Regions from separate parts of the Kitasatospora sp. NPDC040550 genome, predicted to be linked through region 2. Evidence: riboswitches for the same ligand, from Rfam matches in the RefSeq annotation. Region 2 holds a riboswitch; each other region holds the start of a gene.

Evidence for each region. A riboswitch is a leader RNA that binds a small molecule or an ion and turns the genes downstream of it on or off. The one in region 2 is predicted to bind S-adenosylmethionine.
Region 1: linked by a shared signal. The riboswitch ahead of ACZ58X_RS22770 (IclR family transcriptional regulator) and the one ahead of thrC (threonine synthase) in region 2 are both predicted to bind S-adenosylmethionine.
Region 3: linked by a shared signal. The riboswitch ahead of ACZ58X_RS21865 (aminotransferase class V-fold PLP-dependent enzyme) and the one ahead of thrC (threonine synthase) in region 2 are both predicted to bind S-adenosylmethionine.

What each region holds. Positions count from the first base shown of each region.
Region 1 covers NZ_JBVIWC010000015.1:122,343-132,551, forward strand. The annotation lists gene ACZ58X_RS22730 (hydroxymethylcytosylglucuronate/cytosylglucuronate synthase) at 2-1,261, opposite strand; gene ACZ58X_RS22735 (SRPBCC family protein) at 1,482-1,955, opposite strand; gene ACZ58X_RS22740 (ArsR/SmtB family transcription factor) at 1,958-2,362, opposite strand; gene ACZ58X_RS22745 (SRPBCC domain-containing protein) at 2,359-2,805, opposite strand; gene ACZ58X_RS22750 (hypothetical protein) at 2,937-3,194, opposite strand; gene ACZ58X_RS22755 (hypothetical protein) at 3,453-3,848, shown strand; gene ACZ58X_RS22760 (MarR family winged helix-turn-helix transcriptional regulator) at 3,880-4,335, opposite strand; gene ACZ58X_RS22765 (transporter suffix domain-containing protein) at 4,344-4,637, opposite strand; SAM riboswitch class I at 4,754-4,896, shown strand; gene ACZ58X_RS22770 (IclR family transcriptional regulator) at 5,096-5,809, shown strand; gene ACZ58X_RS22775 (sialidase family protein) at 5,899-7,503, opposite strand; gene ACZ58X_RS22780 (SAM-dependent methyltransferase) at 7,871-10,209, opposite strand, start outside.
Region 2 covers NZ_JBVIWC010000008.1:2,551-12,759, reverse strand. The annotation lists gene ACZ58X_RS13920 (HD domain-containing protein) at 1-622, shown strand, start outside; gene ACZ58X_RS13915 (hypothetical protein) at 661-1,020, opposite strand; gene groL (chaperonin GroEL) at 1,221-2,843, opposite strand; gene ACZ58X_RS13905 (cold-shock protein) at 3,178-3,381, opposite strand; gene ACZ58X_RS13900 (MoaD/ThiS family protein) at 3,932-4,210, opposite strand; gene thrC (threonine synthase) at 4,239-5,519, opposite strand; SAM riboswitch class I at 5,537-5,672, opposite strand; gene ACZ58X_RS13890 (glucosyl-3-phosphoglycerate synthase) at 5,822-6,850, shown strand; gene ACZ58X_RS13885 (alpha,alpha-trehalose-phosphate synthase (UDP-forming)) at 6,889-8,355, shown strand; gene otsB (trehalose-phosphatase) at 8,342-9,181, opposite strand; gene ACZ58X_RS13875 (DUF3263 domain-containing protein) at 9,298-9,534, opposite strand; gene ACZ58X_RS13870 (cupin domain-containing protein) at 9,648-9,992, shown strand; gene ACZ58X_RS13865 (extracellular solute-binding protein) at 10,021-10,209, opposite strand, start outside.
Region 3 covers NZ_JBVIWC010000014.1:159,682-169,890, reverse strand. The annotation lists gene qcrB (cytochrome bc1 complex cytochrome b subunit) at 1-529, opposite strand, end outside; gene qcrA (cytochrome bc1 complex Rieske iron-sulfur subunit) at 526-1,578, opposite strand; gene qcrC (cytochrome bc1 complex diheme cytochrome c subunit) at 1,587-2,396, opposite strand; gene ctaE (aa3-type cytochrome oxidase subunit III) at 2,584-3,204, opposite strand; gene ACZ58X_RS21875 (response regulator) at 3,602-4,027, shown strand; gene trpD (anthranilate phosphoribosyltransferase) at 4,147-5,223, shown strand; SAM riboswitch class IV at 5,347-5,464, shown strand; gene ACZ58X_RS21865 (aminotransferase class V-fold PLP-dependent enzyme) at 5,516-6,880, shown strand; gene ACZ58X_RS21860 (Lrp/AsnC ligand binding domain-containing protein) at 6,884-7,165, opposite strand; gene ACZ58X_RS21855 (rhomboid family intramembrane serine protease) at 7,207-7,989, opposite strand; gene ACZ58X_RS21850 (hypothetical protein) at 8,218-8,481, shown strand; gene ACZ58X_RS21845 (NYN domain-containing protein) at 8,770-10,071, shown strand.

The sequences.
Region 1 (10,209 bases), on a different contig from region 2:
GTCAGTGGAGTGGCAGGCCGGCTTCCGGGGAGTCGGCCAGCAGCCGCAGCAGGGCGTCGGCGACCTGGGCCGCACCGGCCGTGCCGACCGCGTTCGTCAACGCCGTCCAGTCCGGGGCGGGTGGGGCCGCGGCAGCCCCGTCGGCCAACCGTTTGAGCTTCTCGACCAGGCCCTCCCGTACGGCCGCGGCCGTACGGTGGCGGCCGAGGTCGGCGGCGCGGGCGATGCCGCCGTGGATCAGGTCGAGGGCCTTGCCCGCGCCATGGGCGCGCAGGGCCAGTGCCTCCTCCTCGTCGAACACCTCAGGGGGCCAGCGGAGGCGGACGTCGGTGCCGAGCGCCCGGCTGTGGAAGCGGCCGTTGAAGATCTGGCTGAGGTTCTGCGGCGGCAGGCAGATCGTCGGGGTGCCGAGTTGCCCGGCCTCAAGGAGGGTGGTCAGCCCGGGGGAGGTGAGCAGTACGTCGCAGTCGGCGAGGCGGTGCAGGAACTCCTGGTGGCGGAGGGCGCCGACGGTGGTGACGGGCGGGTGGGCGCAGGAGTCGACCAGCTGCGCGGCCAGCCACGCCGGCAGGTTGCCCGCGATGTGCACCTCGGTGACCCCGCTCGCGGTCAGCGCCTCCAGCGCGGCGGGCAGGACGAGCTGGGGATAGCTCGCCCAGTCCGTGAGGTGGGGCGCGCGCAGCCCGCCGAGGTTGAGCAGGGCGCGCCGCGGGTGCGGCGTGGGAGGACTGCCGCGGGCGGCGCCGCCGTCGGCGATCACGGCATCCACCCAGCGGAGCCGGAGCACGTCGGCCAGCACCCCGGCGCCCTCCGGCGGCAGTTCCACGCATCGCTGGGCGCAGTACACCTCGGCGTCCAGCGGGAGGTCGGGCCGGTCGCCGTCCGTCCAGAGGAACGGCAGACTGTCCACGAACACCACCGGTACCCCGCACACCCGCAGTGCGTTCGCCAGCCCGCCGTCCAGCACCACCAGTGCCGCCTGCACCCGCTGCGCCCGGACGATCCGGCCCAGCTCCTGGTCGGACCGCTCGTCCGGGAGGTCGAACCAGCGCTCCACCGGTTGTTCGTCGAGCAGCGGTCTGCCCAGCCCGGAGGCCAGGCCGATGAACCTCAACCGCTCGCCGCCGCGGGCCCGGAGGGCGGACAGCACCGCGCTCAACTTCCCCGAGCTGCCCCAGCCGAACTCCACCCCGGCGACGGCGACCGTCGTGGCCGCCGCCCTCGTGGCCCCCGCTCTCGTGATAGCCGTCCTCGCCCGCATCCCTGTCAACTCCCCCGCCCGTACCGGATCTTCTGTCGCTCCGTATTCGTACCAGGAGCTCGGAGAAGGGGCGGTTCGACTGCCTACGGAAAAGCGAGAGCTAACCACCCCGAAAGGTGAAGTTCTCGTCCGGCACATTGACGGACGGGGGGATCGACGGGCCGGTGGACGGCCGGCCGGTCGGCGGCTTCGCGACCGGCCGCACCCTGGGGGGGTGTCGTCAGGCCGGGTGGTGGTCGGGGACGGCGTTCAGCTCGATGCCGTGTTCGAGCAGGGCCTTCATCGCGCACAGGGCGGTGGTGAAGCCGCCGACGGTGTCGTTCACCCAGCGGACGGTGTCGTCCCCCGAGCCCTGGAAGCCGGTCTCGGTGGCCTCGACGAAGGTGGTCTGCGGCGTGCGCGGGGTGAACCGCAGCTCGACCGTGGTCGGCTGCTCGTAGTTGCCCCATTCGAAACGGATCAGCCGCCCCTCCCGCACCTCCTGGACGCTGACGTCGGCCGATGCCCCGTAGGTCTCCCACTCCCAGCGCACCTCGGCCCCCGCGACCATGGGCCCGCTGCTCCTGCTGTACCAGAACCGGGACGTGGCGGCCGGATCGGCGAAGGCCCGGAAGGCCTCCGCGGCGGGCGCGCGCACCAGCATGCAGGCGTACGCGGCGGGGGCGTGGGTGAGGTGCCGGTTCTCCGTCGACATGGTCAGGCTCCTCCATGGGGCTGTTCCGGTGGTCGTGACGCGTCGTCACGACCGGTTCGCGACTCCCGCTCCGCCGCCTCGGCGACGCGCTTGATGTGCGCCAGTCTGCGGTCCCAGTCGGCGGCGAGCGAGGCCATCCAGCGCGCCGTGGTGTCGAGCGCCGCGGGCCGCACCGTGTAGCGCACCTCGCGCCCGACGCGGCCGCTGCTCACCAGCCCGGCGGCGTCCAGGGCGGCGAGGTGCTTGACCACGGCCTGGCGCGAGACGGGAAGGTGCCGGGCGAGCGTCGTCGCGGTGGCCTCGCCCTGTGCGGCGATCAGTTCGAGCAGTCGGCGTCGGGTGGGGTCGGCCAGGGCCGCGAGTACGGTGTCGACCGACTCGACGGCGCCGTGGGGTTCGTCGGTCACGCGGCGGGCTGTTCGGCGCGCGTCCTGAGCGCGTCGAGCTCCTGGCGCCAGCCGCCGGTGTTGTCCTCGACTGCCTTGCCGCGCAGTTCCTCGGACCCGGCCAGTGTCGCGAAGCCGCTCTCGACCACGCGCAGCCGCGTCCTGCCGTCCTCCGGGGTCAGGGTGAACTCGACGAGGGTGCTGTTGTCCTCGCGCAGTTCCTCCCCGGGGAACGCGCTGGCCCAGCGGTAGGCCAGGTAGGTCGGCGGTTCGACCTTCTCCACGCGTACCGGGAAGTCGCCGTACTCCGGGTTCCTGGCCACCAGTTTCTCGCCCTCCCTGGCCACGGTGCCGGGCAGGCTCGCCTTGTCGGCGACCCAGAAACCGGGCTCGGCCACCAGGGACCAGACCCGCTCCAGGGGCGCCGCGATCAGGGTCTCGCGTTCGATCCGGTCCCCGCTCATGAGGGGGCTCCTTCCCGTGCGGACAGTGGGTGCAACTCCAGAGTTGCACGTCGCCCAGCCAGGTGCAACCCGAGGGTTGCACCTCGCGCGGTTCGTCGTCGAGGGTCCCGGCCTCGCCCTGTCGCAGCCGGCTACCGCCCGGGGGTGGCCTCCTCGATGGCCGCCAGCAGGCGGGCGTGGACGGCGGTGGCGGCCGCGCGGGTCGCCGGGTCCGCGTCCTTCAACAGCGGGGTGATCAGCTCGGCGGCCGCGGCGAGGACCGGCACGGGCACCGTCGCCTCGCGCAGGTGGAGGAGCTGGGAGGCGGCCCGCTCGCCGGGCGTGGCCAGGGTGCGGGCGTCGGGGATGAGGGCGGTGAGGCCCCGGGGGAGCGGCTGAGTGCTGGTCACCCGCCCCATTCTTCCGCGCCCCGGCCGTCGCCGATCACCACGGCCGGTCGGCACATCCGGTCACCACGGCCGATCGGTGGCGGCCGCGCAGGCGGGCCTCGGTCGCGATAACTCCTGGTCGGGAGAAGCGCTCGATGCCATTCTGTGCGAATGTCTGATGAATCGCATGAAGAGCGTGATGCTTCGATACCCGCCACGGAGGCGGCTCCGCCCGAGCCCGCGCGGGAGCCCCGACTCCGGTCCTGGAAGGCCCCGGCGGTGTTCGCGGTCGTCGGACTCGTGGTCGGCGCCGGCGCCGTCGGGCTGGCCTGGGGCGTGTCCGGGCCCGGGGACGACGAGCCGTTCACGCTGGTGGGCCAGGCGCGGATCAATACCTCCGATCCCACCAAGTCGGGCCCCTGCAGCGGGGCCACGGGCCTCGACGACGTCGGCAAGGACGCCCTGGTGACCGTCCGCGACTCGGCGGGCCGGGTGGTCGCGACCGGCGCCCTGGGGCAGGGCGAGTACCAGGACTCCGCCTGCCGGTTCCCGATCGTGCTGCCCGGCGTGCCGGGTGGTTCGGACTCCTACTCGGTGCAGGTCCTCTGGCACCCGAGGGCGAAGGTCACGAACGAGCAGGCGCGGACGGGGAGTCTGGTGGTCTCTCTCAACTGATCGGTCCCGCGTGGCGTTCGGGGCGGTGGCGTCAGTCCTCGAAGACCCGCTTCAACTTCCCGAGTGCGGACTCGATCTCCGCCATGTCCGTGGCCGAGAGCTTCGCGACGTAGGCGTCGTGGAGCTCCCGTTCGTACCGGAGCACGGTCTGCCGGTAGGCCGTGCCGCGGGCCTCCAGGCGGAAGACGTGGACGCGTCCGTCCTGGGGGCTGCGCTGCCGGGAGAGGTAGCCGTCCTTCTCCAGGCGCGCCAGGTGCTGGCTGACGGCGCCCTTGGACACGCCGAGGCGCTCGGCCAGGTCCTTGGGGGTGACGTCCGGGTCGGCCACGATCCGCCCGAGCACGAGGTGCTGCTGGGCGGTGAGCCCGAAGTCGTCGTAGCGGGGCCCGTGCCGTTCCGAGAGGAGCCGCAGGTCCGTGAAGAGCTGGTCGAGCCGGGCACCGCGGGCGTGCAGGTCGGCGCCGTCGGGTCTTTCGCCGGTGTCCATCGGGCTGGTCACTCCGTGGTCGGCGGCTGCTCGGCGGCGCGGCTGCGCCTCCTGAGTCCCAGGCGGGACCTGACGGCCCGGACGGCTTCCTTCCCGACGCCCGCCATGCCGATGAGGGCGCTCGTCTCGGCGACCACGAGCGTCCCGCCGAAGGCGGCGGCCTTGGTGCCGGAGTCCAGCGGGAGGAAGAGGATGACGAGGACGGCCACGTAGGTCAGGGCGCTCAGGATGAGGAGTGCGATGCCGATCCTGAACCTGAGCGGCTTCTTCGGGGGTGCTGAGGTCGCCGGGGTCGCAGTCATGGAAATAGTTTAGGAATCTAAATCATCCGTGGTCAAGGACCCCGATGGGCGCAGGAGTGCGGGGAGGTCGGGAAAGGTTTGGCGGGGCGCCGGGGAAGTCTTGTATCGTTCTTCGCGAATCATCCAGAGGGGTGGAGGGACCGGCCCTACGAAGCCCCGGCAACTCCCCGTTCGACCCGGCGTCCGAAGTACGCGCCGTGCCGTCCGGGGTCAGTGCCAACTCCGGCCTGTCGCCAACGTGGCGCGGGGAAGATGAGGAGACACGGTGCTCTCAGTGCTGTCCTTCGCCCGGGCGCTTCCCGCCCCGGCCCTTTCGCGTACCCGTTTCGTGCTCGGCGCAGGCGATCTGCTGTTCCCGCAGGCCTGTCCCCGCTGACCACCCCGCTCCCACCCCAACGGAGCGCCCGTGAGCCGTACCCACCCGTCGCTCACGGGATCTGAGACTGGAGTACCCGTCCATGGAGAACACGAGCGGCGTCGGCGTGCTCGACAAGATCACCTCGATCCTCGGCACCCTGGAGGCCGGCCCGGCCACCTTGGCCGGGCTGGTCGACGCCACCGGCCTGGCCCGGCCGACCGCGCATCGGATCGCCGTCGCACTGGAGCACCACCGGCTGCTCGGCCGGGACCTCCAGGGCCGGTTCGTCCTCGGCCCGCGGCTCGCCGAACTCTCGGCGGCGGCCGGTGAGGACCGCCTGCTGGCCGCGGCCGGCACGGTCCTCACCCACCTGCGCGACGTCACCGGCGAGACCGCCCAGCTGTACCGCCGGCAGGGCGAGGTCCGGATCTGCGTGGCGGCCGCCGAACGCCTCTTCGGCCTGCGGGACACCGTGCCGGTCGGCCTCGCGCTGCCGATGAAGGTCGGGTCCGCCGCCCAGGTCCTGCTGGCCTGGGAGGAGCCCGAGCGGCTCCACCGCGGGCTCCAGGGCGCCCGGTTCACCGCCACCGCGCTGAGCGGGGTGCGGCGCCGGGGGTGGGCCCAGTCGATCGGCGAGCGCGAGCCCGGCGTCGCCTCCGTCTCCGCGCCGGTGCGCGGCCCGGCCGGGCGGGTGGTGGCCGCCGTCTCGGTCTCGGGGCCGATCGAACGGCTCAGTCGGCACCCGGGTGCCCGCCTCTCCCAGGCCGTCATCGAGGCGGCGGGCCACCTCACCGACGCGCTGCACCGGCCCTGACCGGGCCGCCGGTCCGGGTCGGACCTGAGTGCTCGGGGCCAGCGGCCGCCGGTCCGTCCAGGGCGACCGGGCCGGCGGCCGCCGGTGGGTCAGCGCCGCAGGTGTTGCGCGGCGCGCGGGCCGACGGCGGGCGCCCCGGTGCGCGCCGCTCGGGCGGTGGGCGCGGCCGCGCCCGGGCTGCGCAGGGTGTCCGGCCGGAAGCGGCCGCTGTACACGTCGGTGGAGTTCGACGGGGCGCCGCCGTTGGCGGTCACCAGCACCGGGCGGATCAGGCGGCCGTCGGCGATCAGGGCCTGGTAGTCGCCGAGGAAGTGGCCCCCGGCGTACGGCGCCTGGAGCCAGTCGAAGACCGGCGAGATCTGCCGCTCGACCGGACTGTTCTCGCCGCCGCGCGGGAAGCTGAGCAGCCAGGCGGCGGTGGGCAGCGTGGAGGTGTCGCCCGGGGTGAGGTAGCGCAGGTCGTAGTAGCTGACGGCGACGGTGCCGTCGGCCGTCACGGCGATGGAGGGGGTGAACGCCGGTGCGCCCGGGGCCTGGTTGAGCCGGGTCGGGCCGCTCCAGGTCCGGCCGCCGTCCGTGGAGTGCACCAGCTGGATCGCGTCGTACCTGCCGCCGGTGGACTCCGAGCCCTCGTAGGCGAGGTACAGCTCACCGGTCTGCGGGTCGATCGCCACGCTGGGCAGACCGGCGCCGGCCCGGAGGGACTTGGTGGCGTCGGCGGGCGCGTTCGGGTGGACCTCGGGGACGGAGGTGTCGGCGGCGACCCGGACCGGCCGGCTCCAGGTGCGGCCCTGGTCGGTGGAGCTGACCATGCCGAAGTGCACGTCGCTGACGGTGGTGGCGGTCGCGTCGGTGAAGGTGATCCAGTCGAAGAAGTCGTACAGCGTGTCGGTGCGCGGGTCGACCACGATCTGGTTGCCGATGGTCTGGGTGTTCGGCGTCGTGGCGGTGGTCACGAAGGGCTTCGCCGGGGACCAGGTCCGGCCGTGGTCCCGGGTGACGGACAGGTAGCCCGGCCCGTCGAAGACCGGGGTCGGGCCGGCGGCCTGGTCCACCCGGTCCCAGACCTGGTAGGCCACGCCCGGGTGCACGGGGTCGGCGGTGACGGCGTTCTTGTCGTCGGTGATCGCCGGGTCGTCGTCGCCGATCAGCTCGGTGACGTGCTGCCAGCTGCGCCCGCCGTCGGTGGAGGTGGCGGCGGCCACCGCGCTGCGCGGCGTGGTGGCGTCGAAGACCAGGGCACTGGCGTACGCGGTGCCGTCGGGGCCGAAGCTCACCCAGCCGTCGGAGGCCCGCTGGTAGGCCAGCCCGCCCGGCGCGCAGTGGGTGAAGGGCAGGGCCGTCTGGGTGAAGTGCACGCCGTCCGTGGTGTAGCTGGAACTCAGGCCCCGGGCACCGCCGTTGGACCAGCGGTCCTGCTGGTAGATGGTGATCGTGTTCGCCGGGTCCAGCGGGTTGGCGGCGGCGTACGGCTCGTCCTCCGCACCCGGGTGGTTGGTGCCGTCGCCGTCCGCCGCGAGGTCGCAGGAAGCGTACGGATCGCCGGGTGAGATCACGGCCAGCGGTGCGCCGGGCGAGGCGTCGGGCGGGTTCGTGCCGTCCGTGGCCGCACCGGCCGGGGTACCGGCGGCGACGGCGGCGAGGAGGAGCACCGCGGTCGCGGTGGCGAGCGGTGCCCTGGTGCGGAACTGCATGGAGACCCCCATGGTCGTCGGCGGGAGGTGCCTGGTGTCCTGGGTGGTGCTGCGCTGTGCTCTGCTCCGGTGCCGAACCGGGGTCGGCACCCGGTTGGCCGCCGGGAACGCCCGGTCGGTCGGCCGCGATGCCCGGGCGGTCGGCTGCGGTGCCCGGTCGGTCGGCCGCGCGAGTCTAGCCAGCGGCAGGGGGCGCGCCAACGGTCCGCGCGCGCTCCTTACCGAGTCCGTACCATCGGCCGCCGCCCCGCCCTGACCTGTGGTTATCCGTTCGCACCCCGGCCGCGGCCCGGTCGGTCGACCACTCGGGCGCCCGTCCTGCGGATACTCGGTTTCCCGCGTCGTACCCCCGGACCGTGTGGTGCGCCTACTGCCCGCTCTCCCACAGGGCGCGGCGGACGGTTCGCAGGGCGGTGGCCGACTGTTCCCAGCCGTGCCACCAGAACAGCCCGCCGTCCTGGCTGGCCTCGGTGGCGAGTGCGGTCAGGTCGGCCCAGGGGCCGGGCGGGATGCCGAACCGGGGCCGGGCGGCGAGCCGTCGGGCCGCCTCGGCCCCGACCGGGACCATGCCGACCAGGGGGAACGGTGTGCCGTCCACGGTCCGGCCGGTGCCGTGCAGCATCGGGTGCAGGGTGATCGGGTCGAGCAGCAGGGTGAGCTCGGCGCCGGGTACCGGGGACGGGCCGCCCTGCCAGCCGAGGCGCCGACCGCTCGACTCGGCCTTGGGGACGGGTCGTCCGTCGAGGGTGACCCCGTCCGCCGCGATCCGCAGCTGGGCACCGGCATCCGGCCGGGACGGCAGCCGCAGCCGGTAGTCCCCGTACAGACAGGGTGGGACGTCCGGCAGCGGTCGGTCGAAGGGGACGGTGACCGCGTCCACCTCGAAGCCCGTCGGGCCGAGCAGCACCGCCGCGGTGACGGCTTCGCCGTCGACGGTGACGCGCAGGCGCGGGAGCGCGCCGGGGGCGTCGGACACCACGTCCACCCGCACGCCCTCGGCCTGGTAGCCACCCACCAGGTCGGCGAGCGGCGGGGTCTCCGGCAGCGGGTACTCCGTCAGGCGGACAGTGCGGGCGACGGAGCCTGCCGCCTCGTCGGCACCGGCAGCGCTGACGGTGCCGACAAGGCGGCGCCGCCCGTCCCGGCCGAACTCGGTGCGCAGCTCGCCGCCGCTGCCGTCCGGCTCGCGCCAGCGCAGCACGCCGCGCTCGTAGCGCGGGTCGGCGATCCGGCGGCCGTCGACGTGGACCCGGTGCCGGGGCGGGTCGGTCGCGCGGCCCAGGACGTAGACGGACAGCTCGCCGTCCGCCGTGCCGTACAGGCCCGTCCAGGGGTAGAGGGCGTCGGCCAGGACGGAGTCCAGGTCCTGGCGGAGCGACGGTCGGCCCGTGATGCCGTCCCGCAGCAGTGCGCGTGCCTCGGACTTGCGGGTGAGCAGGGTGCGCAGCCGCCGTGCGGCCTCCGGGGCGGGCCGGTGCCGTACGCCTCGGGCGGCGACCTGGAGGGCGAGGTCCTCGCGCCGGGACAGCAGGGCGCGTTCGGCCGCGCCGAGCTCCGGCGGTGCCCAGGCGGCGACGGCGGCCTCGGGCTCGCGGACGTAGCGTTCGCGCAGGGCGCTGTCCTCGCCGAGGGCGAGGACGAAGCGGGCGCCGGGCGTGTCCTCCTGCCAGTGGTACGCGGCCGGGATGCGGAAGTCGGCGAAGCCGTCGAGGGCGGCGAGTTCGCGCGGGCCGTACTCGTCGATGGTGCGCAGCGGCCCGTCGGGCGGCCGGACGGTCTGGCCGGGCTGGAGCAGGCCGAGGCGGCGCAGCACCTGCGGGTCGGCCGGTGCGGCGGCGGTGGGGGCCAGGTACCAGGTGGAGGCGCTGGTGACGGTGCGCTGCACGGCCGGGTCGCGCAGGGCGGTGACGGTGTGCTCGGCGGTGACGGGTTCGAGGCCGCGGTAGCGGGCGCCGATGTAGTTGACCACGGTGTGGTCCGGTCCGTAGACCTCCTCCAGCCGGTCCAGCAGGACGGGCAGGTGCCGGTTGGTGAATCCGGCGCGCCGGTAGTCGAGTTCACCGACGATGCCGACCTGCCAGAGCACCAGGTGCAGGCTCGGGTCGATGCGCCGGCCGCGGATCAGCAGGTCGGAGGCCTCGAAGGTCTGCATGCCGGGGGTGCTCGGGTCCACCCCGAGGTCGGCGCAGAGCACGTCCAGGGCGCTGATGCCGGGCCGCATCACGGCGCGGTGCCCCTCCCGGCGGGCGATCCGGACGGCGCGGTGGGAGGAGAGCACGAAGATGCCCGGGTGGCCGTAGAAGACCGCGGCCACCCGCCGACCGGCGCGGACGAAGTGCAGGACGGCCTCGGACATCTGGACGTACGTCAGGTAGCGGTCTTTGGCGTCGTCGTAGAGGACACCGAGGTCGTAGGCGTCAGGGCGCCAGGCGTTGATCCGGACGACGGTGGCCGGGTCCGCCACGCAGTGGAAGACGTGGTCGGCCTCGCGGAGCAGGCGCTCGTCGGCCCGGGTGAACCCGGCCGCCTCGATGCCCGAGCCGAGCACCGTCAACTCGCCCTTTTCGCGGCCGGATTCACCGCCGGGCGGGCCGGCGGCGGCGATCGCACGGGTCAGGTCCGCCCACCGTTCCTGGTGTTCGCGCCAGGACGGGAACCGGTCGAAGGGGCGGCTGTAGCGGTGTGCGGGAGGGGAGTCGACGTCCA
Region 2 (10,209 bases):
GGACCTGCTCACCGCCTGGACCGCCCTGCTGCACCGCTGCGGCGCCACCGACGACCCCGAACCGTACGGCCGCGAACTGCTGCGCCGCTGGTCGGACCCGCGCCGCCGGTACCACACCACCGAGCACCTGCGCGCCGTCCTGCACCACGTCGACGCGCTCGCCGGGCACGCCGACGACTCCGACGCCGTCCGGCTCGCCGCCTGGTTCCACGACGCCGTCCACCGCCCCGACCGCACCGAGAACGAGGAGCGCAGCGCCGCCCTCGCCGTCCGCGCGCTGACCGCCGCCGGCCTGCCCGCCGCACGCGTCGCCGAGGTCGAGCGGCTGGTCCTGCTCACCGTCGGCCACGACCCGGCCCCCGGCGACCGCGACGGCGAGGTGCTCTGCGACGCGGACCTCGCCGTCCTCGGCGGCACTCCCGAGGCCTACGCGGCCTACGCGGCCGCCGTCCGGGAGGAGTACGCCTTCGTCCCCGAACCGGACTTCCGCACCGGCCGCGCCGCCGTCCTGCGCCACCTGCTGGCGCTCCCGGCCCTCTACCGCACCCCCGACGCCCGCCGCCGCCTCGCCGCGACCGCCCGCACCAACCTGACCGCCGAGCTCCAGCACCTGGAGGACTAGGTCGGACCCGCCCTACGGCGGGTCCGACAATTCCCGCCCTAAGGCGCCAACTCCCCCACCGGCGCCACCACGGCCCCCTGCTTGCCGCACACCCAGTGCGGCTCCGGGCCCAACTCGGGCTCCACGCCGAGCGCGTGCGGGTCCCCGTCGGATGCGCAGGAGGTGCACAGCGGCCACCGGCCGTACGCCTCCAGCAGCGCGTCCTGGACGTCCTGGGCAACCAGCCCGAGCACGTACTCGGTGCCGTCCGGCCACTGCTCCAGCCACCAGCGGCGGTGGGTGACGGCCTGTTCCACCAGCGAGACGACGGCGGCGTCCGCCACGTCCCGCGCGGTGAGGTCGGCCAGGATCAGGGCCCGGGCGTTGTGCAGGGCGGTCTCGATGTCGTCGGAAGCCATCCGTCCATTCTCCGTGGCCCGCCCATGGGTTCAAAACGGGCCCGGGGCCGGAACGCCCCGGGGCCGAAGCGCGGCCCGGGGCCGAAGCGCGGCCCGGGGCCGAAGCGCGGCCCGGGGCCGGAACGCCGCGTGGGCGGCCCCCCGAAGGGAACCGCCCACGCGGACGAGGATCAGCCGATCCGATCGGAGTCCGATCAGGATCAGAAGTCCATGTCACCGCCCGGCATGCCGCCGCCGGCGGCCGCGGCGGCCTTCTCCGGCTTGTCGGCGATGACGGCCTCGGTGGTGAGGAACAGCGCCGCGATGGAGGCGGCGTTCTGCAGCGCGGAGCGGGTGACCTTGGCCGGGTCGATGATGCCCGCGGCGACCAGGTCGACGTACTCGTTGGTGGCGGCGTTCAGGCCGTGACCGGCGGGGAGGTTGCGCACCTTCTCCACCACGACGCCACCCTCCAGGCCGGCGTTGGTCGCGATCTGCTTGATCGGGGCCTCCAGCGCGACCTTGACGATGTTGGCACCGGTGGCCTCGTCGCCGTCCAGCTCCAGCTTGTCGAAGGCGACACCGGCCTGCAGCAGCGCGACGCCACCACCGGCGACGATGCCCTCCTCGACGGCGGCCTTGGCGTTGCGGACGGCGTCCTCGATGCGGTGCTTGCGCTCCTTGAGCTCCACCTCGGTGGCCGCGCCGGCCTTGATGACGGCCACGCCGCCGGCCAGCTTGGCGAGGCGCTCCTGGAGCTTCTCGCGGTCGTAGTCCGAGTCGCTGTTCTCGATCTCGGCGCGGATCTGGTTCACGCGGCCGGCGACCTGGTCGCTGTCGCCGCCACCGTCGACGATGGTGGTCTCGTCCTTGGTGATGACCACCTTGCGGGCGGTGCCCAGCAGGTCGATGCCGGCGTTCTCCAGCTTGAGGCCGACCTCCTCGGAGATCACGGTGCCACCGGTGAGGATGGCGATGTCGCCGAGCATGGCCTTGCGGCGGTCGCCGAAGCCCGGGGCCTTGACGGCGACGGACTTGAAGGTGCCGCGGATCTTGTTCACGACCAGGGTCGACAGGGCCTCGCCCTCGACGTCCTCGGCGATGATGACGAGCGGCTTGCCGCTCTGCATGACCTTCTCCAGCAGCGGGAGCAGGTCCTTGACCGAGCCGATCTTGGAGTTGGCGATGAGGATGTACGGGTCCTCGAACGTCGCCTCCATGCGCTCCAGGTCGGTGGCGAAGTAGGCGGAGATGTAGCCCTTGTCGAAGCGCATGCCCTCGGTGAGCTCGAGCTCCAGACCGAAGGTGTTGCTCTCCTCGACGGTGATGACGCCTTCCTTGCCGACCTTGTCCATGGCCTCGGCGATGAGCTCGCCGATCTGGGTGTCGGCGGCGGAGATGGAGGCGGTGGAGGCGATCTGCTCCTTGGTCTCCACGTCCTTGGCCTGGGCCAGCAGCTGGTCCGAGACGGCGGCGACGGCCTTCTCGATGCCGCGCTTGAGGGCCATCGGGTTGGCGCCGGCGGCGACGTTGCGCAGACCCTCGCGAACCAGGGCCTGGGCGAGCACGGTGGCGGTGGTGGTGCCGTCACCCGCGACGTCGTCCGTCTTCTTGGCGACCTCCTTGACGAGCTCCGCGCCGATCTTCTCGTAGGGGTCCTCGAGCTCGATCTCCTTGGCGATGGAGACACCGTCGTTGGTGATCGTGGGGGCGCCCCACTTCTTCTCCAGCACGACGTTGCGACCCTTGGGGCCGAGCGTGACCTTCACTGCGTCGGCGAGCTGGTTCATGCCACGCTCAAGGCCGCGGCGAGCTTCCTCATCAAAGGCGATGATCTTGGCCATCAGAAGTGGTCCTCCGGGACACGGTCGACTGCTCGGACCAAGGGGTGCCCGCGACGGACGGCCCTGGTGCGCGGAGGTCCATTCCCCTACCGCTCCCGGGGGCCTCACCGACCCGGTCCGCTGTCACTCTCACACTGTGAGTGCTAACGCCAATGATTAGCACTCCGGGTGGTCGAGTGCAAGCCCAATGGCCGACCCGCGAGCCGCCGTCCACCCCCGGACGGTCCGGCGCGGGAACGCGAACGGGCCCGTACGACGCGTGTCGTACGGGCCCGCCGAGAAGCGAGTGGTCACCAGCCGTGGGCCGCGCCGAGCTCCTGGGTGCCGGAAGAGGTCAGACCGCCGCGCGGACCATGTCCGCCTGCGGGCCCTTCTGTCCCTGGGAGATCTCGAACTCGACCCGCTGGCCCTCCTCGAGGGTGCGGTAGCCGTCCATCTGGATCGCGCTGTAGTGGACGAAGACGTCCGCACCACCGTCGACCGCGATGAAGCCGTAGCCCTTCTCCGCGTTGAACCACTTGACGGTGCCCTGAGCCATTCCGAACTCCCCTAGTGCTGTGCTGGCCCTTCACGGGCCAGCAGGTCGCGGGCCCGGGTCTGGTTTGAAGGCCGGCCCGGGGAACCCCCCCTGAGCGCAGCCGTGCACGCCGCAATCGTCCGCACGGGGGCGCCGGACGGCTTCCGTGAGCGGTTGATTACGTCGACCGCCGCTGAATGTATCCGGATCGACGCCCTCTGCAACAGGGTCAGCCGCCGGGAATTCCGCAGCCCCGTCAAGAGACAAGAGCGAACAAACCGGGAGGAAATCGGCAATTAGCGCCGGACATAGCGGACGAATTACTCAAATGCCTGCAGGAATTCTGACATCTGCCTGACATGTTTCACGGACCCGGCCCCGGGCCGGTCTCAGCGTCCGGACGAGCTCCGGTGAAGCGCCCACTGCCGGAAGGGGAAGCTCTGTTCCCAGCAGAGCCACACTCTACTCCGACTCTGACCGAAAATATTCCCGCCGAAATGCCGGCGGCCGCCCGCACGCACGGAGAGTGGAATTCCGTACGCGCGGACGGCCGGGAAGCGGCGGGAACGGCTCAGCAGCCGCCGGCCACCGCCGGAATGATCGAAACGCTCGCACCGTCCGCGATCCCGGTCGCCAGACCCTCGGCGAACCGCACGTCGTCGTCGTTCACGTACACGTTGACGAAGCGGCGCAGCTTGCCGGTGTCGTCCAGGATCCGGGCCGCGATGCCCGCGTGGTTCCGCTCCAGGTCGGCGATGACATCGCCCAGGGTGGCCCCCTCGGCGATCACCTCGGCCGCGCCGCCGGTGTAGGTGCGCAGGATGGTGGGGATGCGGACGTTGGCGCTCATGACTCTCCTAGCGGGGTGGGGGGGTGGATCAGGCGGACGCGAGGCCGGCGGCGTGGAAGGAGTCCAGCGTCGGGCGGATGACGGCGGTCATGCCCGCCTCGGAGACGGCGTCCAGGGTCTTGAGGCCGTCCCCGGTGTTGATCGCGACGGTCTCCTTGGCCGGGTCCAGCCGGCCGGTCTCCACGAGCTTCTTCAACACACCGATGGTCACCCCGCCCGCGGTCTCGGCGAAGATCCCCTCGGTCCGGGCCAGCAGCCGGATCGCCGCCACCACCTCCGCGTCCGTGACGTCCTCCACCGCACCGCCGGTCCGGCGGGCGATGTCCAGCACGTACGGACCGTCCGCCGGGTTGCCGATCGCCAGCGACTTGGCGATGGTGTCCGGCTTCACCGGCCGGATCACGTCCCGGCCGGCCTTGAACGCCGCCGAGACCGGCGAGCAGCCCTCCGCCTGGGCGCCGAAGATCCGGTACGGCCGGTCCTCCACCAGACCCAGCTTGATCAGCTCCTGCAGACCCTTGTCGATCTTCGTCAGCTGCGAACCCGAGGCGATCGGGATGACGATCTGCTCCGGCAGCCGCCAGCCGAGCTGCTCGCAGATCTCGTAGGCCAGCGTCTTGGAGCCCTCGCCGTAGTACGGCCGCAGGTTGACGTTGACGAAACCCCAGCCCTCGCCGGCCGGGTCCCCGATCAGCTCCGAGCAGAACCGGTTCACGTCGTCGTAGTTGCCCTCGATGCCGACCAGCTCACCGCCGTACACCCCGGCCATCACGACCTTGCCCTGCTCCAGGTCGTGCGGGATGAACACGCAGGATCGGAACCCGGCCCGGGCCGCGGCCGCGCCCACCGCACCGGCCAGGTTGCCGGTCGAGGAGCAGGACAGCGTGGTGTAGCCGAACGCCCGGGCCGCCTCGATCGCGCAGGCCACCACCCGGTCCTTGAACGAGTGCGTCGGGTTGCCCGAGTCGTCCTTGACGTGCAGCTGGGCGGTGAACCCGAGCTCCCGGCCCAGGTTGTCCGCCTTCACCAGCGGGGTCCAGCCGGGGTTCAGGTTGGGCTTCGAGGCGACATCGGCCGGCACCGGCAGCAGCGGCGCGTACCGCCAGATGGACGCGGGGCCGGACTCGATCCGCTTGCGCAGCTCCTCGGCGCGCTCGCTGCCGAACTCGTAGGCGATCTCCAGCGGCCCGAAGCACTCCACACAGGCGAAGCTGGGGCCGAGCGGGAAGCGGGTCCCGCACTCCCGACAGGACAGGGCGGCGGCGGGGCCGAGGTCGACGGAAACGGGTGCGACAGTGTCGATAGCCATGATGGCGGAGGCCTCTCTCCTCATCTTCCCCGCGGCGCGGTCGCGCCACAGGCCGGAATTGGCACCTGTCCCGCCGGGGCCTGTCGACGACAGCCGAGCGAGAAGGTTGCCGGGACGTCAACGGGCCGTTCCCTCAGTCCCTCTGGATGAGCTTGTGAAATTGTGGTGGTGCGCAGCGGCGACCCCGGCGTGCAAAGGTCCGACCGCTGTACGAAGACTGTATCCGAAGGCGTCAACCCTGAACGGGACCGTCCGCCAAGCGAGATGACCCGTCCCACCCGATCCCGCCGAGGAGAGTCACCGTGCCCGCCGAACCGACCCACGCCCTCCTCCCGCAGGCGGCGTCCTGGCTCCGCCGCCGCTCGTGGAGCGCGGCCGAGCGGCCGGTCGACGCCCTCCTCGCCGCCAAACGGCGCACCGGCCGGACGGTCAGCGTCGTCCTCCCCGCCCTCGACGAGGAAGCCACCGTCGGCGACATCGTCCGCACCGTCCGGCGCGAGCTCATGGACCGGATCCCGCTCGTCGACGAACTCGTCGTGGTCGACTCCGGCTCCACCGACGCCACCGCCGCCGTCGCCGCCGAGGCCGGCGCCCGGGTGGAACACCGCGACCGGATCCTCCCCCGGCTGCCCGCCGTCCCCGGCAAGGGCGAGGTGCTCTGGCGCTCGCTGCTGGTCACCCGCGGCGACATCGTCTGCTTCATCGACGCCGACCTGCGCGAGTTCGACCCGGCCTTCGTCTCCGGCATCGTCGGCCCGCTGCTCACCGACCCCGACATCCACCTGGTCAAGGCCATGTACGACCGCCCCCTGGAAGTGGCGATCAGCGGCTCCGCCGCGGGGGACCCCGGCGCGATCGTCCCCACCGGCGGCGGCCGGGTCACCGAACTCGTCGCCCGCCCCCTGCTCAACCTCCACTGGCCCGAACTCGCCGGCTTCGTCCAGCCCCTCGGCGGCGAGTACGCGGCCCGCCGCTCACTGCTCGAACGACTGCCCTTCCCCACCGGCTACGGCGTCGAGCTCGGCCTCCTGGTCGACGCCCTCGACCTGGTCGGCCTCGACGCCCTGGCCCAGGTCGACGTCGGCGTCCGGCACCATCGCCACCAGGACGGCCAGGCCCTCGGCCGGATGGCCGCCACCATCTACCGCACCGCCCTGGAACGCCTCGACCGCTCCCACCGCCTCAAGGCCTCCGCCGACCTCGTCCACCCCCACCTCACCCAGTTCACCCGCGACCCGCACACCCGCGCCTTCACCGCCCACACCCACCCCGTGACGGCCCTGGAACGCCCCCCGATGCACACCGTCCCGGAATACGCCACCCGCCGCTGACGGGTTTGCCACCGGGACCCCCCGGCAACATCCCAACCATGGGCGATCTCACGACCGAACGTTCGAGTGCGACCGGAACCGCCCCCGTCCTGGTGGCCTCCAACCGTGGACCGGTGTCCTTCGGCACCGCCGACGACGGCACGCTGACCCTGCGCCGCGGCGGCGGGGGGCTGGTCTCCGGCCTGTCCGCGATCGACGACCCCACCGCCGTCTGGGTCTGCGCCGCCCTGGGCGACGCCGACCGCAGAGCAGCCGGGGAGGCCCCCGACGGCCGCCTCGACCTCGCCGGGCACGACGTCGGCGGACAGGCCGTACGGATGCTCGACATCGACCCGGAGACCTTCGCCCGCGCCTACAACGGCGTCGCCAACTCCACCCTCTGGTTCGTCCACCACCTGCTCTACGCGACCCCCACCGCGCCCTCCTTCGACGCCGACTTCCGCACCGAATGGGCCGCCTACCAGGCGTACAACGCGGCGTTCGCCACCGCCCTCGCCGCCGAGGCCGCCCCGGGAGCCGCCGTCCTGGTCCAGGACTACCACCTCTCCCTCACCCCGGCGCTGCTCCGCCAAGCCCGCCCCGACCTGCGGATCGGCCACTTCTCCCACACCCCGTGGGCCCCGCCCGAGTACTACCGGCTGCTCCCGGACGACGTCGCCCGGGCCGTCCTGACCGGCATCCTCGGCGCCGACCGGGCCGGCTTCCTCACCGAACGCTGGGCCCGCGCCTTCGCCGCCTGCTGCGAGGACCTCCTCGGCGCCGTCTTCGACCCGGCCGCCCTCACCGTCACCCACGAGGGCCGCACCACCCAGCTGGGCGTGCACGCCCTCGGCGCCGACGCCGACTTCCTGCGCGAACGCGCCCACCGCCCCGACGTCGACGAGCGCCTCGCCGCCCTCCGCACCGCCGTCGGCGACCGCCGCACGATCGTCCGGGTCGACCGCACCGAGCTGAGCAAGAACATCGTCCGCGGCCTCCAGGCCTACCGGCACCTGCTCCGCACCCGGCCCGAGTGGCACGACCGGGTGGTCCACATCGCCTTCGCCTACCCGTCCCGCACCGACCTCGCCGAGTACCGCGACTACACGGCCGCGGTCCAGGAACTCGCCGAGGCCGTCAACGCCGAGTTCGCCACCCCCACCTGGCAACCGCTGATCCTGCACGTCAACGACGACTTCCCGCGTTCCCTGGCCGCCTACCGGCTCGCCGACGTGGCCCTCGTCAACCCGATCCGGGACGGCATGAACCTGGTCGCCAAGGAGGTCCCGGTGGTCTCCGACCACGGCTGCGCCCTCGTCCTCTCCCGCGAGGCCGGCGCCCACGCCGAACTCGGCGACGACGCCCTCACCGTCAACCCGTACGACGTCATCGCCACCGCCGAGGCCCTGCACACCGGCCTCACCATGAGCCCCGAGGAACGCGCCGACCGCACCAAGCGCCTCGCCGCCGCCGCCACCGCGCTCCCCCCGCAGCAGTGGTTCCTCGACCAGCTCAACGCCCTCTGAGGGCCTCCCCCAGAGCCTCCAACAGCTCCACCACCCCCTCGGGCCCGTCGACCACCACATCCGCCAGGTCGGCGAGCTCCCGCACCGGCGCGTCCCCCACCGCGCCGGCGCACACCAACAACCCCGCCAGCCCCGCCCCCCGCAACTCCTCCACCGCCCGGAACGCCGCCACGTCCCCCAGGTCGTCCCCCGCGTACAGCACCGACCGCGCCCCGCGCTCCCGCAGGAACCCCGTCAGCGCCGCCCCCTTGTCCACCCCCGGCGGCCGCAGCTCCAGCACCAACCGCCCGGGCTCCACCACCAGCCCGTACTCCCCCGCCAACTCCGCCACCGGGCCGCGCAACGACTCCAGCACCCGCTCCGGCTCCGCCGTCCGCCGCGTGTGCACCGCCACCGAGCGCCCCTTGTCCTCCACCCACGTCCCCTCGGGCGCCCCCACCCGCTCCAACACCCCCGGCAACGCGCCCCGCACCCCCGCCACCCCCGGATGCACCGCCGGCGCCGAGAGCTCCCCCGCCTCCCACCGCTCGGCCCCGTAGTGCCCCAGCACCACCAGCCCCGGCACCCCGGCGAACCCCCCGTACTCCGCCGCCACCCCCGCCGGCCGCCCGGTCACCACCACGACGGCCCCCACCACCGCCGCCAACCCCCGCAACGCCCCCACCACCCCCGGATGCGCCCGCGCCCGCGAGGGATCCGCCACGATCGGCGCCAACGTCCCGTCGAAGTCCAGAGCGACCACCGCATCACCGGGCGCCGCCAGAATCGCCCGCAACCCGTCCCGCCCGGCCTCGGTCGCCGGCTTCACCATCTCGTCAAGACCCATACCGACACCCATACCCCACCCCCGCCCCCGCACCCCCAGCACAAACCCACCCCCACCGACCCACCCACCCTCCCGAAAGCCCACCCCCACACCAAAGCCCCGCGCAGCGGCCCCCTTCACCGAGCCCCGCGCCGCCCCTCCCGCACCCGCCGCAACCGATTCACCAGCACCGGCGCGAACGCCAGCGCCTCCTCCCGGTCCAACAACCCGTTCAGCACCTGGTAGTACCGCGTGGAGGAGAGCCCCAGCTCCTCCCGGATCGCCCGCTCCTTGGCCCCGGCCGTCCGCCACTGCCGCCCCTCCAGCGCCAGCACCGCCCGGTCCCGCTCACTCAGTTCACCCGGCTCGCCCACCACGCACCACCTCCGCACAGCCCCCGACGGACCTACGAAGTGTCATTCTCGGACGCACCCCCGACACACTCTGCCCCCCACCCCGGCGCCCCCGCCCGGCTAGCGTCACCCCCATGACCAGCTTCGCCGTCCACATCCCCAGCGCCGACCTCGACCCCGAGCCGCTCGACCCGTCCCAGATCGTCTCCGGCACCCCCGAGGTCACCGGAAAGGTCCTCGCCGAGTCCCCCGACGGCCGCCAGCTGCGCGGCATCTGGCAGATCACCCCGGGCGTGGTCACCGACGTCGAGGCCGACGAGATGTTCGTGGTGCTGAGCGGCCGGGCCACCATCGAGGTCGAGGGCGGCCCGACCCTGTCCGTCGGCCCCGGCGACTGCGCCGTCCTGCGCGAGGGCGACCGCACCACCTGGACGGTCCACGAGACCCTCCGCAAGGCCTACGCGATCACGCTCCCCTGACCCCGGAGGCCCCCCGCCCCGGGGGGCCTCACTGCTTCCGGACCCGGCCCGCTTCCTTCATCGCCGCGTCCTGCAACCCCTGCAGCACCTGCTTCGGGTCCCCGGTCACCGCCTGCCCGATCCCCGTCTTGATCCGGTTGCTGACCTCACCCCAGGCCGGGTCCCCGAACGGGTAGAAGCTGGCGTTGGTCAGCCCCACCGCGAACTGCTTGAGGTC
Region 3 (10,209 bases), on a different contig from region 2:
GCGAGTAGCCGAAGAAGCCGTCGAACATGCCGAGGACCAGCAGCAGGAAGCCGAAGACCCAGTTGATCTCGCGGGGCTTGCGGAACGCGCCCGTGAAGAACACGCGCATCATGTGCACGAGCATCGCGGCCACGAAGACCAGGGCGGCCCAGTGGTGGATCTGGCGGATCAGCAGACCGCCGCGGATCTCGAAGCTGATGTCCACCGTCGAGGCGTACGCCTCGGACATCCCGATGCCCTTGAGCGGCACGTACGAGCCGTTGTAGACGACCTCGGCCATCGACGGCTTGAAGAACAGCGTCAGGTAGACACCGGTCAGGATGATGATGACGAAGGTGTAGAGGCAGATCTCGCCCAGCATGAAGGACCAGTGGTCCGGGAAGATCTTGCGCAGGTTGGCCTTGGCGAGGGAGTAGATCCCCAGCCGGCCGTCCGTCCAGTCAGCCGCGGACTCCCACTTGTTGGCGGGGTTCGCGCGCGTGCTGGAGGGCTTGGCGGCACCGGTCTTGGTGCTGCTCGCGCTACTCATCGAGCACGCTCCCAGAAGCTCGGGCCGACAGGCTTCTCGAAGTCGCCGGTGGCGATCAGGTTGCCCTTGTCGTCAGTGGTGATCTTCAGCTGCGGCAGCGGGTGGCCGGCCGGGCCGAAGATGACGCGCGCGCCGTCCGCCAGGTCGAAGGTCGACTGGTGGCAGGGGCAGAGCGCGTGGTGGGTCTGCTGCTCGTACAGGCTGATCGGGCAGCCGACGTGGGTGCAGATCTTGGAGTAGGCGAGGATGCCCTCGAAGCCCAGCTCCTTGGACTTGTCGTCCTTGATGTCCTCCGGCGCGATGCGCACCAGCATCAGGGCGTCCTTGGCGATGCGCTGCTGGAAGTCCTCGTCGTGGGTGGTGAGCCCCTCCGGCATCGCGAAGGTCAGCGAGCCGATCACGAGGTCCTCGGGCTTCATCGGCTGCATGGTGCTCATGTTGACGAGCTGCAGCGGCTTGGCCGGGGTGGCCTCCTTCCAGCCCGTCTCCTGGAGCTTCTTCTCCGGCAGCGGGCCCAGGTCACGGAGCAGGACCACGCCGGAGAGCGGGACCAGCGCCATCGACCCGATGAGGGTGTTGCGGATCATCTTGCGGCGGCCGAAGCCGGACTCGGCGGCACCGGTCTTGAACTGCTCGATGACGTCGTTGCGGACCTCGTCGTCGGCCTCGATCGGGTGACGCTCGGCCGGCAGCTCGACGTCCGACATCAGGGTGCGGGCCCAGTGGACCGCGCCCGCGCCGATCATGAACAGCGCGACGCCCAGGGTCAGGCCGAGCGCGAAGTTCAGCGCGCTGACGTGGCCCAGCGGGAAGATGTAGACGATCTTGTCCGGGTCGATGGCCACGTACGAGGCGATGAAGCCGATCGTCGCGAGCATCGAGACCACGAACATCAGCGAGACCTGACGCTCGGCCCGCTTGGCGGCCTGCTCGTCGATGTCGGTGCGACGGGGCTCGTGGGCCGGCAGGCCCGGGTCGGCGAACGGGTTGCCGTGGTCGGCCACCTCGCCGGCGGAGCCGTGCGGCTCCGGGAGCTTCTCTTCTGACATGTCGTGGCTCATGACTTCTTGGCCTTGGTGGTGTGGGCGGCGACCCAGATCGCGACCGCGATGAGCGTGCCGAGGCCGAAGATCCAGCCGAACAGACCCTCGGTCACCGGACCGAGGCTGCCCAGGGTGAGACCGCCGGGGTTGGGCTCATCGTTGGTGGTGTGGCGGACGAAGGCCACGATCTGCTTCTTCTGCTCCTCGGGCATGGTGCTGTCCGGGAACGACGGCATGTTCTGCGGGCCGGTCTGCATGGCCTCGTAGATGTGCTTGGCGTCCACGCCCTCCAGCGACGGGGCGTACTTGCCCTTCGTCAGGGCACCGCCCTGGCCGGCGAAGTTGTGGCACTGGGCGCAGTTGGTGCGGAACAGCTCGCCACCCTTGGAGATGTCGTCCGGGTCGGTCGAGGTGTACTGCTTCGCGTCCGGCGTGATCGGGCCGGGGCCGAGGGACTGGACGAACGCGGCGAGCTGGTCGATCTCGCTCTGGCTGTAGATGGCCTTCTTGCGCGGCACCTGGGCACCGGGCTGCTGGGCCGGCATGCGACCGGTGCCGACCTGGAAGTCGACAGCGGCGGAGCCCACGCCGACCAGGCTCGGACCGTCGCTGCCGCCCTGGCCGTTCAGGCCGTGGCAGGAGGAGCAGCCCACGGCGAAGAGCTTCTTGCCCTCATCGATCGCGAGCGACTGCGCGGCGACGTCGGCCTGCGCCTTGTCGGCGGGCGCGAACGCGGCGTACAGCCCCCCGGTTGCCGCCAGGGCGAGAAGTAGGACGACCAGCGCCGCCAATGGGTGGCGCCGTCGTGCGGAGAGCTTTTTCACGGAATAACCCCGGTGTCAGGATCTGGTCGACTGGTGGGTGCACCCGGCGGCCGGTCTGGCCGGCACGAGGTTGCCTGTCCAAGGCTGCGCGCGCGGTCGGTCGGTGGGAGCGTCGGCACCGGCAGAAGCGGCCCGTCGCCGGTGAGGGCGGGGGCCGCTGCCGGTGGCCAGCGACCTGATCAGCTGGTTACTTGATCAGGTAGATGGTCGCGAACAGGCCGATCCACACGACGTCGACGAAGTGCCAGTAGTAGGACACGACGATCGCGGCGGTGGCCTGCTCGTGCGTGAAGCGCTTGGCTGCGTACGTCCGTCCCAGGACCAGCAGGAAGGCGATCAGACCGCCCGTCACGTGCAGACCGTGGAAGCCGGTGGTCAGGTAGAACACCGTGCCGTACGGGTCCGAGGACAGCGAGAGGCCGTCGTTCTTGACCAGCTCGGTGTACTCGTAGACCTGGCCGCCGATGAAGATCGCGCCCATGAAGAACGTGAGGGCAAACCACCCGCGGAGCTTCTTCACGTCACCGCGCTCGGCGGCGAACACGCCGAGCTGGCAGGTGAGCGAGGAGAGCACCAGGATCGTGGTGTTGACCGAGGAGAACGTCACGTTGAGGGCGTGCGCCTTCTCGGCCCAGAACTCGGCTCCCTTGACGGAGCGGAGCGTGAAGTACATCGCGAAGAGGGCCGCGAAGAACATCAGCTCGGAACTGAGCCAGACGATCGTTCCGACGCTGACCATGTTCGGTCGATTGACCGATCCGTGCGCGTGCCCGGTTTCTGTTGCTGTTGCTGTCGCCACGACGGACATTATGTCGGTCCCTTATTCCGTCTTCACGTCGGGGGGTGTCCCTCGGAGTGTCCGGTGCGTGCGGTATGCCCCCTTGAAGGGCGACGGGGGGTCCGGACGGAGGCTGAGCAGCGGCGTGTCCCTTTTCTGACGGTTCCTCGGAGGGGCCCGCGACCCCGTTGCCCGGCGCGTCGTTGCACGGTCGGCCCAGTGTCCTGCCGTAAGGGGACGGGATGCCGCATCGGCCGTCCGGGTGGACCGGGAGGGTCCGGGTGACGGGCCGTCCTCCGAGCGGGTGAGCCACGGGCGCGGCGGCTTGAGGGGGAACGTGCGCGAGGGGGACCGGCGACGGGGGAAACGGGAGTAGCATCCGGATCAGGTGAACGTGGTCCGGATCACACTTGAGGGAGCAGGGTCCATGGCGTACACGACCGACGAGACGCTCACCGTCCTCGTCTACAGCGACGACCGCAACACCCGCGAGCAGGTGCTGACGGCGCTCGGCCGTCGCCCCGCCGAGGATCTTCCGGAGCTGTCCTACCTCGAATGCGCGACCACCCCCGCGGTGCTCAAGGCGTTGGAGAAGGGTGGCGTCGACCTCTGCGTGCTGGACGGCGAGGCGGTGCCGGCCGGCGGCCTCGGCCTCGGGCGCCAGCTCAAGGACGAGATCTACGGGTGCCCGCCGGTGCTGGTGCTGATCGGCCGGCCGCAGGACTCCTGGCTCGCCGCCTGGAGCCGGGCCGATGCCGCGATCTCCCACCCGGTCGAACCGGTGGCGCTGGCCGAGGCGGTCGCCACCCTGCTGCGGGCCCGGCTGGCGAAGCGGGCCCCGGCCGCGCGTTGAGCGGTGCCGTCTCAGTACTGGAGACGACGGCGCCGTGGGCGCCCCGCCGCTCGATAGGCTGGCTCCATCCGTACGGACGTCCCCCGGTGCGGGGGAACCGACAACAGCTGGAGTCAGCCATGGTGAACGTGAACCCTGCGAACGGTGGTACCGACCCCGCGCAGGTGGTCCGCACCTGGCCGGACCTGCTGGCGGCCCTGTTGAAGGGGGAGGACCTCGACCGCTCGTCCACCGCGTGGGCGATGGACCGGATCATGAGCGGCGAGGCGTCCCCCGTCCAGGTGGCCGGGTTCATGGTGGCGCTGCGGGCCAAGGGCGAGACGGTCGACGAGATCGCCGGCCTGGTGGACGCCATGTACGACCACGCCGAGCCGCTGGACATCCCCGGCCCGGCGGTGGACATCGTCGGCACCGGCGGGGACCGGGCGAAGACCGTCAACATCTCGACCATGTCGGCGATCGTCGCCGCGGCGGCCGGGGCCAAGGTGGTCAAGCACGGCAACCGGGCGGCCTCCTCGTCCAGCGGCTCCTCGGACGTGCTGGAGAAGCTCGGGGTGGCGCTGGACCTCTCCTCCCGGCGGGTGGCCCAGGTGGCCGAGGAGGTCGGGCTCACCTTCTGCTTCGCGGCGAAGTTCCACCCCTCGATGCGGCACGCCGCCACCGCGCGGCGTGACCTCGGGGTGCCCACCGCCTTCAACATCCTCGGCCCGCTGACCAACCCGGCGAAGGTCACCTCGCACGCGATCGGCTGCTTCGACACCCGGCTGGCCGGGCTGATCGCCGGGGTGCTCGCCCGGCGCGGGGCGACCGCGCTGGTCTTCCGCGGCGACGACGGGCTGGACGAGCTGACCATCACCACCACCTCGCGGGTCTGGGTGGTGCGCGACGGCGCGGTCACCGAGACCACGTTCGATCCGCGGGACGTCGGCATCGAGCTGGTCGGCATCGAGGCGCTGCGCGGGGCCGACGCCGCGTACAACGCCGAGGTCGCCCGCCGGCTGCTGGCCGGGGAGCGCGGGCCGGTGCGGGACGCCGTCCTGCTGAACACGGCGGCGGCGCTGGTCGCGCTGGACCTGGGCGACGCCCCGCTGGCGGAGCAGCTCGCGGCGGGCATGGTGCGGGCGGCCGAGGCGATCGACTCCGGCCGGGCGCAGGACCTGCTGCGGCGCTGGTCGGAGGCCACCAGCCGGATCTGAGGCGGTAGTTGAGGGCCCGTGTCGGTTCGTCGACACGGGCCCTTCGGCTGCGCGCCGAGAGTGCTGTCCGGATGGTGGATGCCTGTTTGACCGTCCGACGTACCCGACCTAGAGTCTTCGCCAGGTCATGAGTGACAGCGTCAAGCCCCAGCTGGCTGTCCGGCAACCCTCCGTCCGTGGCGGGGTGCCCTGGGTGAGGACCGGGTCGCCGGACAAGCCGTCCGCGCGACAAGCGCGGACACCGGACGATCAGCACTCCCGGGGTCCCTTACCCGTGAAGGAGTGCATCCTCATGTCCCTCTCCCTCGGAACCACCGCCCCGCTCGCCGTCCTCGGCCACGACGTCGAGGTCCCGCTCGCCAGCGGTGAGAAGGTCGGCTACGCGGCGCTCGACTACGCGGCCAGCGCGCCGGCGCTCCAGCGGGTGTGGGACGACGTCGCCGCCTACGCCCCCTACTACGGCAGCGTCCACCGCGGCGCCGGGTACCTCTCGCAGCTGTCCACCGACCTGTTCGAGCAGAGCCGCCGGACCGTCGCCGAGTTCCTCGACCTGCGCGAGGGCGACCAGGTGGTCTTCACCCGCGCCACCACCGACTCGCTCAACCTGCTGGCCGCCGCCGTCCCGGCCGGCACCCGGGTGTTCGCCTTCGAGACCGAGCACCACGCCTCGCTGCTGCCGTGGGCCCACGCCGGGCTGGAGGTCGGCTACCTGCGGGCGCCGCGCTCGCGGGCCGAGGCGGTGGCCGCGCTGGAGGAGGCGCTGGCCGCGGCGCCGGAGGGCCCGAAGCTGCTGTGCGTCACCGGTGCCTCCAACGTGACCGGCGAGCTGTGGCCGGTCGCCGAACTGACCGAGACCGCGCACCGGTACGGCGCCCGGGTGGTGCTGGACGCCGCCCAGCTGGCCCCGCACCACCGGGTCTCGGTGCGCGGGCTGGACGTCGACTGGATCGCCTTCTCCGGCCACAAGCTGTACGCGCCGTTCGGCGCCGGGGTGCTGGCCGGGCGCTCCGACTGGCTGGACGCGGCCGAGCCCTACCTGGCCGGCGGCGGGGCGACCCGGACGGTGGCCCGGGAGCTGGACGGCTCGGTGGCGGTGCAGTGGCACACCGGCCCGGCCCGGCACGAGGCCGGCTCGCCGAACGTCATCGGCGCCTACGCGATCGCCTCGGCCTGTCGGGCGCTCACCGAGGCCGGCTTCGACGCGCTGGAGGCCCGGGAGCGGGAGCTGGTCGAGCGGTTGACGGCGGGGCTGGCGGAGATCCCCGAGGTCCGGGTGCTGAACCTGTTCGGGGCCGGCTCGGCCAGGGTGGGCGTGCTGTCCTTCGTCGTCCGCGGCTGGAACAGCTCGCACTTCTCGGCCGCGCTGTCCGCCGAGTACGGCATCGGCGTGCGCGACGGACTGTTCTGCGCGCACCCGCTGGTGCGCACCCTGCTCGGGGACGAGGAGTCGGCGCCCTCCGAGTGCGGGGCGCCCGAGCCCTCGCTGCCCGGTGAGCGCAGCCTGAACGCGATCCGGGTGAGCTTCGGGGCCGGCACCCCGGACGAGCACGTCGAGCGCTTCCTGGCCGCGGTCCGCGAGCTGGTCACGGACGGCGCGGCGTGGAACTACCGCAACGAGGGCGGCCGTTGCGTCGTCGACACGCGTCGCGCGGGCTGAGTCCTACTCGTCCAGGCCGAGGGCGAAGGCCGCTTCCAGGTCGTGCTGGGAGTAGGTGCGGAAGGCGATCTGGGTCTCGGTGTGGGCCACTCCCGGGACCTTGTTGAGCCGGCCCGGGATGACCTCGGCCAGGTCGTCGTGGCGGCGCACCCGGACCATCGCCACCAGGTCGTATCCGCCGGTCACCGAGTACACCTCGCTGACGCCCTCGATCGCGGCGATGGCCTCGGCGATCTCGGGGATCCGGTCGACACTGGTCTTGATCAGGACGATGGCGGTGATCACAGTTCGGGCTCCTTGATGGGGTGCGGCCAGCGTATCGGGCCTCAGCCGGGGCGTCTCGGGGGGTGGCCGACCACGGTGCAGGCGTACAGGAAGCCCGCCGAGAAGCCGATCACGTGCACCAGGTAGGCCACCCCGGGCCCGGCCGAGTGCACCGACCACCACTGCAGGGCGAACCAGAGGCCGAGCACCAGCCAGGCCGGGAAGCGCAGCGGGAGGAAGAGGAGCAGCGGGACGAGGGTGGTCACCCGGGCCCGCGGGTGGAAGCGCAGGTAGGCGCCGAGCACGGCGGAGATCGCGCCCGAGGCGCCGATCAGGACCCGGGTGGAGTCGGGCGCGTGCGCCTCGGCGAGCGCGAAGCCGTACGAGGCGGTGCAGCCGGCGGCCAGGTAGAAGAGGAGGTACCTGGCCCGGCCGACCCGGCGTTCGACGGTCGGGCCGAAGACGTACAGGAAGAGCAGGTTGCCCAGCAGGTGCAGCCAGCCGGCGTGCAGGAAGAGGCCGGTGAGGGCGGACACCGCCGGGTGCTTGCCCGGGGTGGGGGCGGCGGGGCAGCCGGGGACCGGGTCGGGGGCCTCGGCCAGTTGCCCGGCGGTCAGCGGGTGGCCGGTCAGCAGTTCGGCGGGGACGGCGCCCCAGCGCTGCTCGTACCGCTGCTCGGCGCAGATCCGGGCCTGGCCGGTGCCGTACAGGGGGTTGAGGCCGGCCGCCGGGCCGAGCAGGAAGACCAGGGTGTTGACCGCGATCAGGGCGTAGGTGACCGCCGGGGCGGGCAGCGCCGGGCGGCCGTCCCGCGCGTCGGTGTGGTCGGGGGCCGTGAGCGCCATGCGGCCAAGCATCCCTCCGGGCGCGGCAGGTGACACGGCGGTTTACGGCAGGTGGACTACTGGTCCGTCCGGCGGGGCGGGACGGGCTCCGGTCATCTCAGCTGACCGGTGGTCCTGGTGGTTGCCCCAGGCAATAGGCTTGGGGCGGGCATTCCCGCCTCCCGCCGCCGACGCCGGGGCCCCGGGGGAGCGCCCAGCCCGCCCAGGGACCAGCCGAGAGGACCCCCGATGACCGTCCCCGCTCTGACCGCCGAGACGCGCTGGCGCTGCACGCTGTGCGGCAACCTCACCCGCTTCGACGTGACCCGCTCCGCGCGGGTGACCGAGTTCCTGCACTTCGACCTGGCCGGCGAATCCCGGGTCGAGGAGACCGAGGTGCACAGCGAGACCGTGGAGTCGGTGCGCTGCCGCTGGTGCAACGCGGTGGACCAGGTCGAGCTGGTGGCCCGTCCCGGCGCCGAGGGCGTGGAGGCCCCCGCCGCGCAGGGCTGACCCCTCCGGTGCGGTGGGCGGCGCGCGACGCCGCCGTCCACCGCACGGGACAATACAGACAAGACGCACGGAGCGTGACGACAGGGGCGGCCGCGGCCGCACCCGCTGGACCAGATCGGAGCCGAGGACGTGGTGGACGCAGCGAGGGAGCCCGGCGAAGCGCAGGGGCTCCAGCCCGCTGCGCCGGCACCGGAGCCGGCCGCCGAGTCGGTCCCGTCCGAGACCGGCCTCCCGGAGGGCCCCGGCGCGGCCCCGGCCGACGCGGGTGCCGAGCGGGCGGCCGAGAAGCTGGACCGGCCGCTGCCCGAGGGGGTGCGCCGGCGGGTGGTCGGGCTGGCCTCGGACGCGCTGGGCGGGCTGCCGCCCGGGGAGCTGCCGCAGAGCCTGCGTCAGTACGTCAAGTTCACCCCCGCGCGGCGGGCCAAGTACGCGGCCACCGCGCTGGCGGCGGCGCTGGAGTCCGAGCCGGCCTTCCGGGTGCGGATAGCGGAGCGGCTGCGGCTGGGCCAGCCGGACCTGGTGAAGGCGCTGGAGTCGGGCACCGTCCCTGGCGCCGCCGATCCGATGGACGTCGCCGCCGCCGCCTACCTGGTGCGCTCGCCCGGCTGGAGCCGACTGGTCGCCGAGGCGGGCGAGGAGGCCGAGCGGGCCGGCGCCGAGGACGCGGTGGCGGAGGCCTCCCGGCTGGTGGAGAAGCTCCAGGCCGAGCTGGCCGAGGTGCGGGCCGCGGCGCGCGCGGACCTGGACCGCCAGCGCGCGGAGTTCGAGGGCGTCCGGCGGGAGGCCGAGTCGCTGCGCAAGAAGGTGCGGTCGCTGGAGAGCGACACCCGGCGGGCGCAGGCCGAGACCCGGCGGGTGGCCGGGGAGCTGGAGGCCGCGAGGGCGCAGGCCACCGGGGAGCGCAGCGCGGCCGAGTCCGAGGCGCGACGGCTGCGGCACCGGGTGTCCGAACTGGAGACCGCGGTCGAGCAGGGCCGCCGCTCGGCCCGGGAGGGCCGCAGCGTCGAGGACATGCGGCTGCGGCTGCTGTTGGACACCGTGCTGCAGTCGGCGCAGGGCCTGCAGCGGGAACTGGCCCTGCCGGTCTCCCAGATCCGCCCGGCGGACCTGGTGGAGGCGGTGGTGCCGGGGGCGGCCTCGCCGCACGACGTGGCCCGGCGCGGCCTGGCCGAGGACGACCCGGCGCTGCTGGACCAGCTGCTGGCGATCCCGCAGGTGCACCTGGTGGTGGACGGCTACAACGTGACCAAGACCGGGTATCCGGCGCTGCCGCTGGAGCAGCAGCGGATCCGGCTGCTGGGCGGGCTGGCGATGCTGGCCCAGCGCACCCAGGCGGAGGTCACCTGTGTGTTCGACGGGCAGGACCTGGACGTACCGGTCATCATGGCGCCCCCGCGCGGGGTGCGGGTACGGTTCAGCCGGACCGGCGAGACCGCGGACGAGCTGATCCGCCGTCTGGTCCGGGCCGAGCCGCAGGGCCGTCCGGTGGTGGTGGTCTCCACCGACCGGGAGGTCGCCGAGGGCGTGCGGAAGGCGGGTGCGCGCCCGGTGGCCTCGGTGCTGCTGCTGAACCGGCTGGCCCGGCCCTGAGCCGGGGCCGGGGGCGGTGACGGCAGGTCAGTGGGGCGTCCGCGCGGGTGTGCGGATCCGGTGAAGTCAGCGGGGGAACCGGAGTTCACGCCTTCGGGGAGTGGCAAAACGGGTAGATCTTCACTAGGGTCTGGCGTC